Regions from separate parts of the Bradyrhizobium sp. HKCCYLS1011 genome, predicted to be linked through region 3. Evidence: predicted binding sites of a transcription regulator. Region 3 holds the regulator's gene; each other region holds the start of a gene.
What was found. The regulator HrcA, encoded in region 3, represses chaperone genes, less so after heat shock. The targets are predictions, from matches to a motif close to GTTAGCACTCNCNNNNNGNGAGTGCTAAC.
Positions count from the first base shown of each region.

Region 1: groES (co-chaperone GroES) is a predicted target of HrcA. The motif match lies at 2,468-2,496, and genes of this name have one in related genera.
Region 2: ACQR1W_RS14010 (co-chaperone GroES) is a predicted target of HrcA. The motif match lies at 1,906-1,934, and genes of this name have one in related genera.

Region 1 is NZ_JBNPTT010000012.1:17,930-24,012, reverse strand. It holds gene ACQR1W_RS32795 (acyltransferase family protein) at 1-915, opposite strand, end outside; gene ACQR1W_RS32790 (cupin domain-containing protein) at 1,079-1,639, opposite strand; gene ACQR1W_RS32785 (usg protein) at 1,872-2,156, opposite strand; gene groES (co-chaperone GroES) at 2,539-2,853, shown strand; gene groL (chaperonin GroEL) at 2,943-4,583, shown strand; gene lepB (signal peptidase I) at 4,975-5,703, opposite strand; gene ACQR1W_RS32765 (2OG-Fe(II) oxygenase) at 5,845-6,083, opposite strand, start outside.
Region 2 is NZ_JBNPTT010000004.1:224,745-230,827, forward strand. It holds gene groL (chaperonin GroEL) at 1-1,396, opposite strand, end outside; gene ACQR1W_RS14010 (co-chaperone GroES) at 1,510-1,806, opposite strand; gene ACQR1W_RS14015 (hypothetical protein) at 2,132-2,638, shown strand; gene ACQR1W_RS14020 (protein phosphatase CheZ) at 2,718-3,494, opposite strand; gene ACQR1W_RS14025 (L,D-transpeptidase) at 3,806-4,600, shown strand; gene ACQR1W_RS14030 (DUF2076 domain-containing protein) at 4,691-5,491, opposite strand; gene ACQR1W_RS14035 (ChbG/HpnK family deacetylase) at 5,628-6,083, opposite strand, start outside.
Region 3 is NZ_JBNPTT010000003.1:343,219-349,301, forward strand. It holds gene ACQR1W_RS10515 (hypothetical protein) at 1-90, opposite strand, end outside; gene pncA (bifunctional nicotinamidase/pyrazinamidase) at 473-1,189, shown strand; gene grpE (nucleotide exchange factor GrpE) at 1,273-1,896, opposite strand; gene hrcA (heat-inducible transcriptional repressor HrcA) at 2,031-3,119, opposite strand; gene rph (ribonuclease PH) at 3,268-3,981, shown strand; gene rdgB (RdgB/HAM1 family non-canonical purine NTP pyrophosphatase) at 3,987-4,622, shown strand; gene hemW (radical SAM family heme chaperone HemW) at 4,609-5,766, shown strand; gene ACQR1W_RS10550 (penicillin-binding protein activator) at 5,769-6,083, opposite strand, start outside.

The sequences.
Region 1 (6,083 bases), on a different contig from region 3:
CGCGCTACGCGCAACATTCGCAACACCAATCCCGCTCCAGATGAACATGGCCGCGCCGAGGCACGGCGCCACCGCGTTGAGGCCGGGAAAGCCGGGCCCTGGCCGCAACGATAGGATCGGGATCGCCATTAGCAGCAGCGACAATCCGCGTGCGCTCCGCTGCGCGAGTCCGGGCCGGGGCTGCGGCACGCCCGGCAGTGCCATCAGTCCGCCGATCAGGAATTCCCACGCCCGCGCCGGGCTCAGGAAGAAGGCGCTCGCGGACGCGCCGTCGCGCATCAAAATGAGACCGAGCGCGAATGAAGCGACGGCCAGCATCACCAGCGTGATCGGCAGCACCAGTCGGCGGCCGTGGGCGAACCGCAGCACGCCCCAGATCAGGACCGGCAGCACCAGATAGAACTGTTCCTCGACCGCCAGCGACCAGCTGTGCAGCAGCGGCTTCTCCACCGCTGCGCGATCGAAATAACCCGACTGCTGCCAGAAGAAGATGTTCGAGGTGAAGGTGACGACCGCAACAGCGGAGCGGAAGAATTCGGCGCGTTCGGAGTTGAGCAGGAAGTGCAATGACGGCAGCGCGGTCAGCACCACCATGACATAGAGCGCCGGCAACAGCCGGCGCAGCCGCCGCTCATAGAATCCCGTGAAGGAGAAGCGGCCCTGCGCGATCTCGGATTGCAGGATGCCGATGATCAGATAGCCGGAGATGACGAAGAAGATATCGACGCCGACGAAGCCGCCGAAGATTCCCGGCGTCTCGAAATGGAAGGCGACAACGGACAGGACTGCGATGGCGCGCAGCCAGTCGATATCGTCCCGATGTCCAGGGCTGGCGATATCGTCGAGATGACGCGCCGCCGGAAATGGCGCGCCTGGGAAGGATACCGATCGAAACTGGGCGGCTATTGACGACAACGGAACGCATACGCCTGACACAAACCCACAGCGGACGCGATGCGGGCATCGCATCCCTTGCGGGCCCATCCCGCCCAACAACGCCGGGCAAAGATGTGACAAACACCATGCGGTCAGGCCGCCGCGACCGCAGGGCGAATGTTTCCAGCTGTTTCAGACCGATTTACGTCGAGAGTTCGACCGTTTTGAAGTCGGCCGGCAGGATCACCTCGAGCAGTTCGACGTCGTCGGAATAGTCGAGGATCATGTGGCGGATACGCGGCGGCTGGGTCCAGGCGCTGCCTTGCTTCATCAGCGTTTCGCCAACGCCTTCGAGATAGCTCTTCACCCAGCCCTTGAGCACATAGACCATCTGGAATTCGACGTCGTGGGTGTGCAGCTTCGCAACCTCCTGCGGGTTGCAGGGCGGCAGCAGCCGGATCACATGGGCGCGCGCCAGCCCATGCGTCGCGTCAGCAATGCCGAGGTCGCGGTAGTGCGCGTAGGCGCGCAGCCCATCGGCCTTGAAGTCTTCATCGCGATGATGGCTGATGGCGATCCGCTGCTTCTTCCGTCGCACGGCAGGCGCGGCGGCAGCTTTGCGCGGGAGCGGCCGGCGCGCGATGGATTTGGCTGCCGCAGATTTGGCTTTCGCCTTGGCGCTCTTGCGCGGCGATGTCTTGCGCGTCGCCGCTTTGGCGGCTGTCCGTGATGCCGGCTTCTTCGCACGGCTCTTGCTGGCCATCGTGCTCTCCCTGCGTGTCCTTGAGCGGAGGGTAGCACACTGAGCCGTTTGTGGGTCGATCGATCAACGATCTCCACCGTCATGCCCCGCCCAGGCGGGGCATCCAGTACGTCGCGGCCTCTCGTTCACGCACGACCGTCTCTGGAAGACTGGATCACCCGCCGGAGCCTGTCATCGGGCTCGCCAAAGGCGAGACCCGGTGGCGGGTGATGACGGCCAGAGCGATATCGGCTCAGTTCAGCCGGAACACGCCGTCAACCGCGCGCAGCTCCGCTGGCTTGATCAGCTTGGAATGCGCCACGGTCACCGAGAACAGTGGCCCTTCGAGCTTACTCTGCCAGAACGCTAGGAAGTCCTGCAGCGCGGGGAATTTCGGGAACAGGTCGTAATTCTGCCAGACGTAGGTCTGGAGCAGCGAGGGATGATCCGGCATCCGATAAAGGATCTGCGCCGTCGTCAGCCCGTAACCCAGGACCTGTTTCCGAAAATCCTCGGAAACGGCAACCTTCGACACCATGCCAACCTCCGTTTTAGGAAGCGCATTGTCCCCGCGTGGCACCTGCGATGGAGTCACCCGGTGAAGATGCGCTCACATGAGAGAAATGTGACGCATGACTTCAATCCATCACAAGCCTAAATGTTTAACGGGTTGTTGAAATTTCCTGCACTAGCAGCGACTTAGCGGGGGTGCTAATACTGGGTTTCACGATCCGTTCCGGCCTCGTTAACGATGCCCGGACCTTCTGGCAGACCGCGTGATTGACTGCTAATTTTTCTGCTAGAAGCCCTTGCCGGCCCCAAAACTCTCGCCTATGTCCTGCCCGGCAGGCTGGCACTCGCTGGCATCGACTGCCAATCTCCAGAAACTGATAATCGCCTCAATAGCTTAGGAGGACTGTATGGCTTTCCGTCCGCTTCACGACCGCGTCGTGGTCAAGCGCATCGACGCCGAAGAGAAGACTGCCGGCGGCATCATCATCCCCGACTCGGCCAAGGAAAAGCCCTCGCAGGGCGAAGTGATCGCGGTGGGCCCCGGCGCCCGCGACGAGAGCGGCAAGCTGGTCCCGCTCGACGTCCAGGTTGGTGACCGCGTGCTGTTCGGCAAGTGGTCGGGCACCGAGGTCAAGATCGACGGCCAGGAGCTGTTGATCATGAAGGAAAGCGACATCATGGGCGTGCTGACCGACGTCGGCGCCAAGAAGAAAGCCGCCTAATCATCCGCTCGCACACGCTCACCCTGAGGAGCGCCCCGCGGGCGCCCCGCCAAGGGTGAGATAGACGTTTCAACTCAGGGAAACCCAATATGTCAGCCAAAGACGTGAAGTTCGGCGTCGACGCCCGCGACCGCATGCTGCGCGGCGTCGAGATCCTCTCCAATGCCGTGAAGGTCACCCTCGGCCCGAAGGGCCGCAACGTGGTGCTCGACAAGTCGTTCGGCGCTCCCCGCATCACCAAGGACGGCGTCACCGTCGCCAAGGAGATCGAGCTCGACGACAAGTTCGAGAACATGGGCGCGCAGATGGTGCGCGAAGTCGCCTCCAAGTCCGCTGATGCGGCCGGCGACGGCACCACCACCGCGACCGTGCTCGCCGCCGCGATCGTGCGCGAAGGCGCCAAGGCGGTTGCCGCCGGCATGAACCCGATGGACCTCAAGCGCGGCATCGACCTCGCGGTCGAGGCGGTCGTTGCGGACCTGTCGAAGAACTCCAAGAAGGTCACCTCGAACGACGAGATCGCCCAGGTTGGCACCATCTCGGCCAATGGCGATGCCGAGATCGGCAAGTTCCTCGCCGACGCCATGAAGAAGGTCGGCAACGAGGGCGTCATCACCGTCGAGGAAGCCAAGTCTCTCGAGACTGAGCTCGACGTCGTCGAGGGCATGCAGTTCGACCGCGGCTACATCTCGCCCTACTTCGTCACCAACGCCGACAAGATGCGCGTTGAGATGGACGATGCCTACATCCTCATCAACGAGAAGAAGCTGTCGTCGCTGAACGAGCTGCTGCCGCTGCTCGAAGCCGTCGTGCAGACCGGCAAGCCGCTGGTGATCGTCGCTGAGGACGTCGAAGGCGAAGCGCTCGCCACCCTCGTCGTCAACCGCCTCCGTGGCGGCCTGAAGGTCGCGGCCGTCAAGGCGCCGGGCTTCGGCGATCGCCGCAAGGCCATGCTGCAGGACATCGCGATCCTGACCGGCGGCCAGGCGATCTCGGAAGACCTCGGCATCAAGCTCGAGAACGTCAACCTGTCGATGCTCGGCCGCGCCAAGAAGGTCATGATCGACAAGGAGAACACCACGATCGTCAACGGCGCCGGCAAGAAGGCCGACATCGAGGCGCGCGTGGCCCAGATCAAGGCGCAGATCGAGGAGACCACCTCGGACTACGACCGTGAGAAGCTGCAGGAGCGTCTGGCCAAGCTCGCCGGCGGCGTCGCGGTGATCCGCGTCGGCGGCGCGACCGAGGTCGAGGTCAAGGAGCGCAAGGATCGCGTTGATGACGCGATGCACGCGACCCGCGCTGCTGTCGAGGAAGGCATCCTGCCGGGCGGCGGCGTCGCCCTGCTCCGTGCCTCCGAGCAGCTCAAGGGCCTGCGCTCCAAGAACGAGGACCAGAAGACCGGCATCGAGATCGTCCGCAAGGCGCTCTCCGCTCCGGCCCGCCAGATCGCCATCAATGCGGGCGAGGACGGCTCGGTCATCGTCGGCAAGATCCTCGAGAAGGAGCAGTATGCCTACGGCTTCGACTCGCAGTCCGGCGAATACGTGAACATGGTCTCGAAGGGCATCATCGACCCGACCAAGGTCGTGCGCACCGCGATCCAGAACGCGGCCTCCGTGGCCAGCCTCCTGATCACCACCGAGGCGATGGTTGCCGAGCTGCCGAAGAAGAATGCAGCCGGCCCCGCAATGCCTCCGGGCGGCGGCATGGGCGGCATGGACTTCTAAGGTCGAACCTGCTCCGAAGCTACGAAGGGCGCGGTGCGAACCGCGCCCTTTTTGTTTGGGGCGGATTTGACGGATAAGCGACTTGGTGCGAGCTATACGTCGCCACTATCGCGCGCCACAGTTACGGCCAATGGCTATGGATTCCGGGCTCATCGCTGCGCGATGCCCCGGAATGACGAGGAGGATAGATCGAGCTTCTGATCATGCGATCTGATTTCGCTATCAGCGAGCAGCTAGTTTCTCTCTCCGTCGTCATTCCGGGGCGCTTGCGAAGCAAGCGAGCCCGGAATCCATAACCACAGGCAGCTGTCGTGAGCGAAGACCCATGACAAGCAGATACCGATGCTGCCCTCCTTCATCCCGATTGGCCCGCATCTTGTAGTCGGAGAGCTCACCGTACCATCATCCCGATCCGCTCGAAGCGAATCCGGCCCGGCTCCCCCTTTTCGCCGCCTGTGACCGAGAAATAGATCATCGCGGCGCGGCCGATGACGTTCTCGATCGGGACATAGCCGACCTGACTGAGCACGCGGCTGTCGGTGGAATTGTCGCGGTTGTCGCCGAGCATGAACAATCGATCGGGCGGCACGGTATAGACGGGCGTGTTGTCAAAGAAACCGTTGTCGAGACAATCGAGCGTGTCGTAGCTCACGCCATTCGGCAGGGTTTCGCGCCAGCGTTTGACGCGCTCGCGGGACTCGTCGCCGCAGGCACTGAGCCCAACCGCGTCGTCGCCCCGTTCGCGCACGACCGGCGTCTCGTTGATGTAGAGCCGCCCGTCCTTCATCTGAATGCGGTCACCTGGCAGCCCGACCACGCGCTTGATGTACACGGTCGCATTATCCTTCGGCAGGAAAAACGCGACGACGTCGCCGCGCGCGGGCACAGCACCCCAGATGCGGGCCGAAGCAGCCAGTGAGGACGGCCAGGACAACGGCCACGTGTAACGGCTATAGCCGTAGGGATATTTCGCGACGAAGAAGACGTCGCCGACCAGGAAGGTCGGCTTCATCGAGCCGGCCGGAATATTGAACGGCTGATACAGAAAGGCACGAACCAACAGCGGCGACGCCGTCAAGAGCGACAGCAGCACGAAACCGAGCACGAAAACAGCCGCGATCGACCACCAGGGCTCCCGCTTCGACCTGATCGCTCCAGCCTCGACGCCCGTCACCACGCGCCCCAATGCATCTTACCGCAAGGATGGCCGACGGCAGCACCACACGCAACCGCCATTTGGTTGCGCGTGGTGCGCCATGCCTCACCCCTGGCGGCGATACATGACATCGGTTCGCAGCACGTATTTGCGCCCCTTGGTAACCGGATCGCCGCGATGCATGATCGGATGGTGGAACAGGAGCGCCATCCCCTTCTCCGGCCTGACCCGAAACGGATCACCGATCGAGGCTCCTCCATCGCCATCTTTGAATGACGTTGCTCCGCCTTCGAAGTCGTCATTGAGATAGACCATGAAGGTGAATTGGCTGCGCTCACCGAGCT
Region 2 (6,083 bases), on a different contig from region 3:
CCACCAGCGAGCCCTCGACACCGGCGTTTTCGGAGATCTGGCGGACCGGGGCCTCCAGCGCCTTCAGCACGATGTTGATGCCGGCCTGCACGTCCGGATTGGCGTTCTGAATGCGGCCGACCGCCTTCTTGGCGCGCAGCAGGGCCACGCCGCCACCGGGGACGATGCCTTCCTGCACCGCGGCGCGGGTCGCGTTGAGGGCGTCCTCGACGCGGTCCTTCTTCTCCTTGACCTCGACCTCGGTGGCGCCGCCGACGCGGATCACCGCGACGCCGCCAGCGAGCTTGGCGAGACGCTCCTGCAGCTTCTCACGGTCGTAGTCCGAGGTGGTCTCCTCGATCTGCGCCTTGATCTGGCCGACGCGCGCCTCGATGTCGGCCTTCTTGCCGGCGCCGTTGACGATCGTGGTGTTCTCCTTGTCGATCACGACCTTCTTGGCGCGGCCGAGCATCTTCACCGTGACGTTCTCGAGCTTCATGCCGAGATCTTCCGAGATCAGCTGACCGCCGGTCAGGATCGCGATGTCCTCGAGCATGGCCTTGCGGCGGTCACCGAAGCCCGGCGCCTTGACGGCTGCGACCTTGAGGCCGCCACGGAGGCGGTTGACGACCAGGGTGGCCAGCGCCTCGCCCTCGACGTCCTCGGCGATGATCAAGAGCGGACGGCCCGACTGCACCACGGCTTCGAGCACCGGCAGCATGGCCTGCAGGCCCGACAGCTTCTTCTCGTGCAGGAGCACGTAGACGTCGTCGAGCTCGGCGGTCATCTTCTCGGCATTGGTCACGAAGTAGGGCGAGAGATAGCCGCGGTCGAACTTCATGCCTTCGACGATGTCGACCTCGGTCTCGAGCGACTTGTTCTCCTCGACCGTGATCACGCCCTCATTGCCGACCTTCTGCATCGCCTGGGCGATCATCTTGCCGATCGCGGCATCGCCGTTGGCGGAGATGGTTCCGACCTGAGCCACCTCGGACGAGGAGGCGACCGGCTTGGCGCGCTTTTCGAGATCCTTGACCACGGCGGCCACCGCGATGTCGATGCCGCGCTTGAGGTCCATCGGGTTCATGCCGGCGGCGACCGCCTTGCCGCCCTCGCGCACAATGGCCTGGGCCAGCACGGTCGCGGTGGTGGTGCCGTCGCCCGCCGTGTCATTGGTCTTGGAGGCAACTTCGCGCAGCATCTGCGCGCCCATGTTCTCGAACTTGTCTTCGAGCTCGATCTCCTTGGCGACGGTGACGCCGTCCTTGGTGATGCGGGGGGCGCCGAAGCTCTTCTCGATCACGACGTTGCGGCCCTTTGGACCGAGCGTGACCTTGACGGCGTTGGCGAGAATGTCGACGCCGCGCAGCATGCGCTCGCGCGCGTCGCCGGCGAATTTGACGTCCTTGGCTGCCATGTTCAAATGCTCCTGGGGGTGTGACCTCATCGGCGAGGGCGAAGTCCGCCCGTCAGTCGCCCGGATGAGGTTTGCAAAATCGGTTCCCCGGGTCGCACCGGGGAAAAGGGGGATCAGGCCAGCACGCCCATGATGTCGGACTCCTTCATGATCAGGAGTTCCTCGCCGTCCAGCTTGACTTCGGTGCCGGACCACTTGCCGAACAGCACGCGGTCGCCGACCTTGAGGTCGATCGGGATCAGCTTGCCGCTCTCGTCGCGGCCGCCAGGACCAACGGCGACCACTTCGCCCTGCGACGGCTTTTCCTTGGCGGTGTCGGGAATGATGATGCCGCCCTTGGTCTTCTCCTCGGCGCCGATACGTTTGACCACGACGCGGTCATGCAGCGGACGAAATTTCGATTTAGCCATGACGTTTCCCTTTGCGGGTGCTTCGAACGGGGTTGCTGTCGGAAGAGAATCTGAATGCGGCCACATCTGACGCCAGGTTAGCGCCGACTGACACGCCCCTTTGGCAATCGTGCCCTCCGAGTGCTAAAGGTCGCTCGGGAAATATGGCTTGCCGCTGATCCTGTCAAGCAAAGTGGTTAAGTCGTTCTTGGGGCTGTTATAAGATGCTGCCTTCGGTAAACCATGCTGGCAACGCGACGTCGGCATGCGACGTCATTGCCCTGACGTCCGATTTGCGCTTGGTTGCCGGACGGGGCGGCCACGATCTTGTTTCTAAGGGGATGCCATGAAGAGTTCACGGTGCGCGCGAGCGGTTGCCAATCTGGGAATCGCCTCAGTGCTCACGGTCTTTCTCGGGGCGTGCAGCAGCTTCAGCCTGTCGCCCTCGAGCCCGGTCGCGACCGAGCCAGGCGTCGAGCCGGAGGTGCCGGCGACGATCCGCCCTGACGAGCTCGTCGGCAAATGGGGGCTGGCCTCGTATCAGAACCCGGCAGACCGCCCCCGCACCGAGAAGATGGCCGTGGCCCAATGCAAGCAGCCTTATACGATCGGTGCCGGCACCGCGGGCGGTGTGGTGATGCATCTGGCTGACCAGGCGACGCCGCAGGAGCTCCGGCTGAAGGGCTCGTCGGGCGGCAAGAACTATATCGGTCCTTCGGGACCGCCAGGCGGCGAGCAGGATCGCGAAGTGCTCTCCTTCGACGGGCGTGTCCTGGTGACCCGCTTCGTCGACAAGGACGCCGCAACCCGCTACGGCAACATGGTCTATGTCCGCTGCGGGCCGCGGGCCTGATCGCAGCGTGCATCCGCTGAAATAAAAAACGCCGGCAATGTGCCGGCGTTTCCGTATTTCGCGATGTGCCGCCGCCCGCTCAGTTGAACATGGCGTCGATATCGTCCTGCGAGGCATGGCCGACGTCGCCGTCCGTCTTCGGTCCGTTCAACAGCCTGGCATCGCCCTCACGGGTGTCGACGATCGGCGGTGCATGGGCCTTGATCGCATCGACCCCGCCCCAGATCTCCATCATCACCACGATGTGGTGCTCGATGAATTTCATCGTGGTCATCACCTTGTTGATGCGCTGGCCGGTCAGATCCTGGAAGTTGCAAGCCTCGAAGATCGAGACCACGCGCTCCTGGATGTCCTCGCTCAGGATCCGCTGCTGGTCCGCGGAGTCGACCTTGGCGAGCGCGCTGGCCGCCTGGTCGATTGCCTCGGCCGCCTCAAGGATCTGCTGAGTGGCCTGTTCGGTGCCGCCGACCACGGCGCCGAGTTCGCCGTTGACCCTGGCCATTTCCTGCCCGTCGAAGCTCTTGGCGTGGAGCACGGCGATCTCGCCTTTGGTGCGGTTGATCGCGTCATGGATCAGGTCGAGCTCGACCTTGAGCTTCTCGCACTGTTCGATCTGCGCACGATAGGTCTCGAGCAGCGCGCGTGCTTCGGCGACCTCGCGGGCGGCGGATTCCTCGATTGCTGCGTTTGAAGAGTTGTTGCCGGCGCGCGTGGCATTTGCCATCTGCGCGCGGATTGCGCGGAGCTCGTCCATGATTTCCTTGTGCTGAGGCCCGATTTCGCCGCCCATGAATTGGGGCTCCGGCATATGGCCGATAATTCCTTCTTCGATACGAAAACGCTTGCGAACCGACATGAGATGATCCCTGTCCTTAACGTCCGTCTGTTCTAAGCGGAGGCTATTTAACATCGCGTTCACGGCCGGAACTGATAGATGCGCGCTTTTGCCGGCGCCGATATCCACTGGTTAACCATGCGGCCGGGACCTTCATTGAAAATAAACGCTAGCAGCCGAATCCGCCCCGACCTGGCGCGATGGTGAATCCGAAGCCGGTTCCCGTTTACCAAACCAATCGGGTTTTGATCTTAATTGGCGGTAGGCGAGGGCGCGTTCTCTCCTCGCGCGCGATGAACGGTCTTCAAGACGAAACAGTACAGAGTACGTCGATGTTCAGGTCCATCCTCTCAGCGCTGCTCGCCGGCGCATGTCTTTCTTGTGCAGCGATCGATTATGCAGCGGCCATCGATGCCGCAGGATTTCAGCAGCCGACGGTGATCTATGGCGGGCCGCCGCAGCAGAGCGCACCAGTTCGCTCTGCTTATGTCGAGCGGTCGCGCATGGGCGGCGGCTTCATCGAATTCCTGTTCGGCGACCCGCAAGGGCGCGGCTATCGCAACGACGCGGAGCGGCCGATCTATCAGCAGCAGCCGTCGTACTATGAGCCGCAGCGCCCGATGGAGCCAGGCGCAGCGCTTCCCGAACAGGAGGAGGCCTATGACCCGCAGCAGCGGCCATTCGACCCGAAATACGAGAAACAACTCGTTGACTATGATGGCAAAGAGCATGCGGGCACGATCGTGATCGATACGCCCAACAAGTTCCTCTATCTGGTCCAGGGCGATGGCAAGGCGTTGCGATATGGGATCGGGGTCGGCCGTCCGGGCTTCACCTGGGCGGGCGTGAAGACCATCACCAACAAGCGCGAGTGGCCGGATTGGACCCCGCCTGCGGAGATGCTGGCGCGCCGGCCGGACCTGCCGCGGCACATGGAGGGCGGCCCGCAGAACCCGCTTGGCGCGCGCGCGATGTATCTCGGTTCATCGCTCTACCGCATTCACGGTTCCAACGAGCCCTGGACGATCGGCACCAATGTGTCGTCCGGTTGTATCCGGATGCGCAATGAGGACGTGATCGACCTCTATGGCCGGGTCAACGTCGGCACCAGGGTCATCGTGCTCTGAGCCTCGACCGGGCATGAAGCGCAAAAAGGCCGCCCGCGCGGGCGGCCTTTTCTTATCTCAGCTCTGATCTCGACGGCCAGGCAGGCGGGACTACGCGTAATCGCTGCCGTCGCCGCCGTCATTGCCGTAGTCGTCGGAATCCATATCCATGTCGTCGCGGTCGTTGCCGCTGTCGTCATTAGAGGCCTGGTCGAACAGGCCGGAGCGGCCGCTGTCGCCGGAGCGGCCGATATCATCGATGCCGGCATCGCGCGCCAGCGAACTGCCCGATTGATCGCTCCAGGGCGAGGTGGTCTCCGGGCGTTCCTCGATGATGGTGGTGTCGCCGAAGGCCTGATGCTGGCCGCCGCCCATCATGTTGCGGATGCTGCCCAAGAGCAGCGAACCGCCGACCATGCCGGCAGCTGCCGCCGCCGCGGTGCCGAGGAACGAGCCACCGCCGCCGCCCAAGACGCCGCCGCGCGGCTGGCCATAGCCGCCGCCCTGGTCATAATAGTTGGGCTGGCCTTGATAGTTCGGCTGGCCTTGCGGCATCACCTGGCCGCTGTTCCACACCGGACGGCTCGGCGCATTCGGAGGCGGCACGTTCGGGACCGAACCGCGGGATTGGCCTGAGCCGAAGATCGTGTCCCGCATCGAGTCCAGGAAGCCGCCCGACTGGCTCTGCTGCGGCGCCTGCGCCTGCTGTTCCAGCTCTTCGATACGGGCGTTGGCGCGCTTCAATGCTTCGTCCTGCACCAGCACGGTCTGCACCAGCGGATAGACTGCGTGCGGCGCGCGTTGCAAGCCTTGGGAGATAACGGCGGCAGCCTCCGGATCACGCGGCGCACTCTCCAGCTTGGCGAGCCGGTCGAACAGATCGTCGATCAGTTGGCGTTCTTGCGGGGTCATCAGATCCTCCTGCCGCTTGCCTTGAACCGCTGTGGCAAGGCGCGAGCGGAATCTATGGGTGCTTTGTGTCGGGGCCAGTGGGGGGCGGATTAATTTTCTGTATGCGACGATGTGACCGGACGCCCGCTCGTGGCAGCTAGTCCAGCCGGACCGCGTGCGCGGCGAGCAGCTTCGGAAAATCTTCGCCGGAGAGATAAGCGTGTTCACGTTCGCGCTGCACGGTCAGCGGGTCGAGCTCGACCAGAACGTCATCAACAAAGCCGGGATGGCACATGACCAAGCCGTGCTCGGGCAGGCCATCGAGAAACCCATTCATCAGCGTGCCGAAGTCGGAGGTCCGGTTGAAATCATAGGCGCCCGCAAAGGCCGGATTGAACGTGAGGTCGGCGCGTCTGGCGCAGCTCCGGAATTGCGCACTGAGCAGGTCGAGCAGTAGCGCCTTGGGCGCGGTCAGCCTTTGTGCCAACGGCGCATTGCGCCCGCCCTGGCGGACCCAGGCCGACGGCGCTGACTGCTTCACCGCAGCCAGGAAGCCGTCAGAAACCTGCGGGTAGAGCTGTGCATGTTGGTGGCCGTCGACGAAATCAGGTAC
Region 3 (6,083 bases):
GCCGATCAAGAACCACGGCGTCCATACCAGCCGTTCGCGACCAGCCTGAGCCAGCGCGTGGCGGGATGCGGCTTCAATTTCCGAGCTCATGGATCGGTCCTTCAAGGGGATCGTCCCGCGCTGGTGTCCCGACTCTGACCTTCGTATCGGTTCGCCGCTGGTCCGCTTATGAACCCAGAGCCGAAGGATACGAGCAGAATCAAGTCGCTAACGCGGCTTTGGATCTGACATTCGCCTGGATCAGGCGCTGCGTACCGAAGCGAATGTCAGATCCGCAACCCTAGCGGGGGTTGGTTAAAGCGTGATTTTGGATGCGGCGGCCGGCGACGTCGGCACGGTAAAAATTCACGGAACGAAGCCGCTGGCCAACCAGCCGGATCGAGCGCGCTGCAGCCGGCGCTGACGCCAAATCAAACTTTACGCTCCCGTGTGAAGCTGGTTTGCTGTCGCTTTCCAACGAGAGGGGAGCGCCATGTTGGACCGACGGCAGATTGTTCGGGGTCTTGGGATTTCCGCGCTTGCGACGCTCGCCGCTGACAAGGTATGGGCGGCGGACGCGATCAAGCCGGATGATGCGTCAGTGCTGCTGGTGATCGACGTGCAGAACTGTTTCCTGCCCGGCGGCAGCCTCGCGGTCAAGGACGGCGAACAGGTGGTCCCGGTGATCAACCGGATCGCCAAGGCGTTCACGAACGTGGTGATGACGCAGGACTGGCATACGCCGGCCCACATTTCATTTGCATCGACGCATTCCGGCAAGAAGCCGTTCGAGGTGATCGATCTCGCCTATGGCAAGCAGGTGCTGTGGCCGGACCATTGCGTGCAAGGCACCGACGGCGCCGCGCTATCGAAGGACCTCGCGATCCCGCAGGCCGAGCTCGTCATCCGCAAGGGCTACCACAACGACGTCGACAGCTATTCGGCATTCACGGAGGCGGATGGAAAGACCACCACTGGCTTGGCCGCCTATTTGAAGGCGCGCGGCATCACCACTGTCTTCGTGGCGGGCCTTGCGACAGATTTCTGCGTGGCCTGGACCGCGCTCGATGCGCGGAAGGCGGGCTTTACGACCTACGTCGTGGAAGACGCGTGCCGCGGGATCGACACCCAGGGTTCGCTCGCCAAGGCCTGGGCCGATATGGCGGAGGCGGGCGTCAAACGCATCCAATCCGCCGATATCGCGGCCTGAAACGCCGCCGAGCTGATCTCGATAAGAAAAGGGCCACGGACGATATCCGTGACCCTTTCAAATCTTCGCCGTGTGCGCCGAGACTAGAACGCGCTGTTCGATTCGTCCGTGCTTGCCGCGCTGGGAGCAGCTTTCGGTCCGCCTTTGGACACGCCGACCAGCGCCGGCCGCAGCACGCGCTCGCCGATCGTATAGCCGGACTGAACCACCTGAACGACCGTGCCTGACGGCACCGACGGATCGGGGACCTCGTACATCGCCTGATGAAAGTTCGGATCGAACTTCTGGCCCGACGGATCAAGCCGCTTCACGCCGTTCTTCTCCAGCGTGTTGTGCAGCGAACGCTCGGTGAGCTCGACACCTTCGATCAGCGCCTTCAGGCCGGGATCGGCTGCGGCGCGGGCTTCCGCCGGCACCGCATCGAGCGCGCGCTGCAGGTTGTCGGCGATATCGAGCACGTCGCGGGCAAAGCCGGTGATGCCGTACATACGAGCATCAGCCACTTCGCGCGCGGTGCGCTTGCGCAGATTTTCCATCTCCGCCAGCGTGCGCAGCATCTTGTCCCGCGCCTCGGCGGCCTCCTTGGCCAATGCCTCGGCCGATCCCGGCTCGGGATCGTCGGGCATCACATAGGGCTTGGAGACGACGGGTTCGCTGGCCTGCCCCGGGTTCGCCGGATCATTGTTCTGCAGGTCGGGATCGGTCATGGACAGACTTCTCGCAAAATCAACAGGAAGGGAGGTGTGCTGGCCGGGATATCGTGCTTTGGGCACCGAAAATCAAGCACAGCATGATCCCCACCGGCGAAAGGCCGGCAGGTTTGGTACATTGTTGCCCGCGATCAGCCACCGAGCAGCCGGCTGACCAGACGCGCGGCGTAGTCGACCGTCGGGATCACCCGCGCGTAATTCAGACGCGTCGGACCGATCACGCCGAGCACTCCGACGATGCGACCTGTCGCATCAGTATATGGCGCGGCGATGGTCGAAGATCCCGACAGCGAAAACAGCTTGTTTTCCGAGCCGATGAAGATACGGACCCCATCTGCATGTTCGGCGCGTCCGAGCAGGTCGATCACACCGCGCTTGGTTTCGAGATCATCGAACAACCGGCGCACCCGCTCGAGATCGTCGAGCGCGTGCAGGTCCTCCAGGAGATTGGCGTGGCCCCGAACGATCAGCTGCCTGTCGTCATGGTCGCCGCCCGACCAGCTCGCAAATCCGGCGGCGATCACCTTTTGGGTCAGTTCATCAAGGTCGGCACGGTCCTGCGCCAGTGCGGTCTCGAGCTCCAACCGCGCCTCGGCCAGCGTCCGCCCCCTGATCCGCGCATTGAGGAAATTCGAGGCTTCGGTCAACGCGGAGGACGGAACCCCAGGCGGTAAGGCCAGCACGCGGTTCTCGACCTGGCCGTCTTCGCCGACCAGCACCACCAGCGCCCGTTCCGGCTCCAGGCGGACGAATTCAATGTGTTTCAGCCGCGAATTGGACTTGGCCGTGAGCACCACGGCGGCGGCCCGCGTCAGACCGGAGAGCCGGGTCAGCGCCTCGTCCAGCGCCGCCTCCACCGATTGAGCCCGGCCCACGGATGCCAGCTGGCTCTGGATCGATTGCCGCTCGGCTTCGGTCATGTCGCCGACCTGCATCAGCGCATCGACGAAAAAGCGCAGTCCGAGCTCGGTCGGCAGCCGGCCGGCGGAGGTATGGGGGGCAAAGATCAGGCCGAGCTGCTCGAGATCGGCCATGACGTTCCGGACCGAGGCCGGCGACAATGGAACCGCTATCAGGCGGGAGATGTTGCGCGAGCCGACCGGCTCGCCGGTCGCCAGGTAACTCTCGACGATCTGCCGGAAAATCTCCCGCGAGCGCTCGTTGAGCTGCGCAAGCCCGGCCGGCGGCGTCATCAGGTTGATCGGATCGTGCTGGGCCACCAAATACTCCCTCTCAACTGCCCATAATTTGTCCATGCGGCAGCCCGGTGGCAAGCGGTTGGGCGGCGCGATTAAAGCCTTGCCGGTCCCGTTTGCCCCTCCTACAAGGCCCGGGCATTCCGACATTCCCCTGCTTCGGAGGATTTCCATGCGGCCGAGCCGCCGTGCACCGGACGAACTGCGCACCGTCAGCCTGGAACGCGGCGTGGTCAAATATGCCGAAGGGTCCTGCCTGGTGAAGTTCGGCGACACCCACGTGCTGGTCACCGCGACGCTGGAGGATCGGCTGCCGCCTTGGCTGAAGGGGCAGGGTCGCGGCTGGGTCACGGCTGAATATGGCATGCTGCCGCGGGCGACCCTGGAGCGGACCCGGCGCGAGGCCTCGGCCGGCAAGCAGAACGGCCGTACGGTCGAGATTCAGCGCCTGATCGGCCGCTCCTTGCGAACCGCCATCGATCTCGAGGCGCTCGGCGAGCGCCAGATCACGGTCGATTGCGACGTGTTGCAGGCCGATGGCGGGACCCGAACCGCCTCCATCACCGGCGCCTGGGTCGCGCTCGCCGACTGCGTGAAATGGATGAAAACCCGCAATATGCTTAAAGCCGAGGTGCTGCGCGCCAATGTCGCTGCGATCTCCTGCGGCATCTATAACGGCACACCGGTGCTCGACCTCGATTATGCCGAGGATTCCGAGGCCGAGACCGACGCGAATTTCGTCATGACCGGCGACGGTCGGATCATCGAGGTGCAGGGCACGGCCGAGAAGACCCCATTCACCGAAGCGGAATTCCTGTCGCTGATGGCGCTGGCGCGCAAGGGCGTGGCGCGGCTGGTCGACCTGCAGAAGCTCGCGGTGGCATAAGCAAGATGCACCGCCAAATCGAAGGCCGTCTGGTCATCGCCACCCACAATCCCGGCAAGCTCGTCGAGATGCGCGAGCTGTTGGCGCCGCATGGGGTGGAGGCCGTCTCGGCCGGCGAGCTCGGGCTCGGCGAACCGGACGAGACCGGCGAGACCTTCGAGACCAATGCGCGGATCAAGGCGGTCGCGGCCGCAAACGCCGCGCAGCTGCCGGCCTTCGCCGATGATTCCGGCATCGTGGTCGAGGCGCTGGACGGCGCACCCGGCATCTACTCCGCGCGATGGGCAGGACCGGGCAAGGACTTCACCGCCGCGATGACCCGGATCGAACGGCTGCTGCAGGAACGGGGCGCGACCTCGCCGGAACAGCGCCGCGCGCATTTCGTCTCCGCGCTCTGCGTAGCCTGGCCCGACGGCCATATCGAAGAGGTCGAGGCGCGCGTCGACGGCATCCTGGTCTGGCCGCCGCGCGGCACCGCCGGCTTCGGCTACGATCCGATGTTTCAGCCCGATGGCCATGACAGGACGTTTGGCGAGATGACGGCGGTCGAGAAGCACGGCTTGCCGCCGCTCGGGCTCGGCCTGTCGCACCGGGCCCGCGCCTTCGTGAAACTTTCGGAGATTTGCCTTGATCGGCGCTGACGCATCCGCATTCGGCGTCTATGTGCATTGGCCATTCTGCCTGTCGAAATGTCCCTATTGCGACTTCAACAGCCATGTCCGGCACGTCGCCATCGACCAGGAGCGGTTCGCGCGCGCCTTTGCGCGCGAGATCGAGACCACGGCCGCGCGCATCGGACCGCGCGATGTCACCTCGATCTTCCTCGGCGGCGGCACACCATCGCTGATGCAGCCGCAGACGGTCGGCGCGATTCTCGAAGCCATCGGCAAGCATTGGCGCGTTGCCGACGATGTCGAGGTGACGCTGGAGGCAAACCCGACCAGCGTCGAAGCCACGCGCTTTGCCGGCTATCGCGCGGCCGGAGTGAACCGCGTCTCGCTCGGCGTGCAGGCGCTCGACGATCCATCGCTGAAAATGCTGGGCCGTTTACACACAGCTGACGAGGCGATGAAGGCGGTCGCGATCGCCCGCTCGGCCTTTGATCGTTATTCTTTCGACCTGATCTATGCGCGTCCCGATCAGACGCCGCAAATGTGGTCGGAGGAGCTGGAGCGTGCGATCGGTGAAGCAGCCGAACACCTGTCGCTCTATCAGCTCACGATCGAAGAGGGCACGCCGTTCTTCGGCCTGCATGCCGCCGGCAAGCTGAGAACCCCCGACGAGGGATTGGCGCGCGCACTTTATGACGTGACGCAGGAGATCTGCAGCCGGCATGGCCTGCCGGCCTATGAGATCTCCAACCACGCCCGGCCAGGCGCGGAATGCCGGCACAATCTGGTCTATTGGCGCGGCCAGGAATATGCCGGCATCGGACCCGGCGCGCACGGGCGCCTGGACATCAACGGCGTCAGATACGCGACAGCGACCGACAAGCGGCCGGAAGCCTGGCTGATGCGGGTCGAAGCCAACGGCCACGGCGTCATGACCGATGACACGCTCAACCGCGAGGAACGCGCCGACGAATTTCTGCTGATGGGGCTGCGGCTCGCCGAGGGCATCGACCCCAAGCGCTATGCTGCGATCTCAGGCCGCGCGCTCGATCCGCGCCGGATTGCGCTGCTGCGCGAGGAGGGCGCCATCATGGTCGATGCCGACGGCCGGCTGCGCGTGACGCAGGAGGGTTTCCCCGTGCTCGACGCGGTCGTGGCCGATCTCGCCGCCTGAGCTCAGGTCGCGCCAAAGCTCTTCGGTGACCCCGCAACCGCCTGGCCGCCGGCGGAGGCAACGCGCATCACAGCCAGGCCGCGCTCATTGGTGCCATCGGTACGGAAGCGGAACAGGCCGTCGATGCCGGCAAATCCCGACGCGTTGGTGAGCACGTCGGGCGCGAAGCGCTGCGGGCCTTGCGTCCGCGCCAGTGCGGCCACCAGCGCCACCGCGTCATAAGCAAGGGTCGCGGTGCGCACCGGCTCCGAACCGAAGCGCGTGCGATAACGGCCGGCAAAAGCGCGGAATCCGGACGGATCCGGCGCGGCGTACAG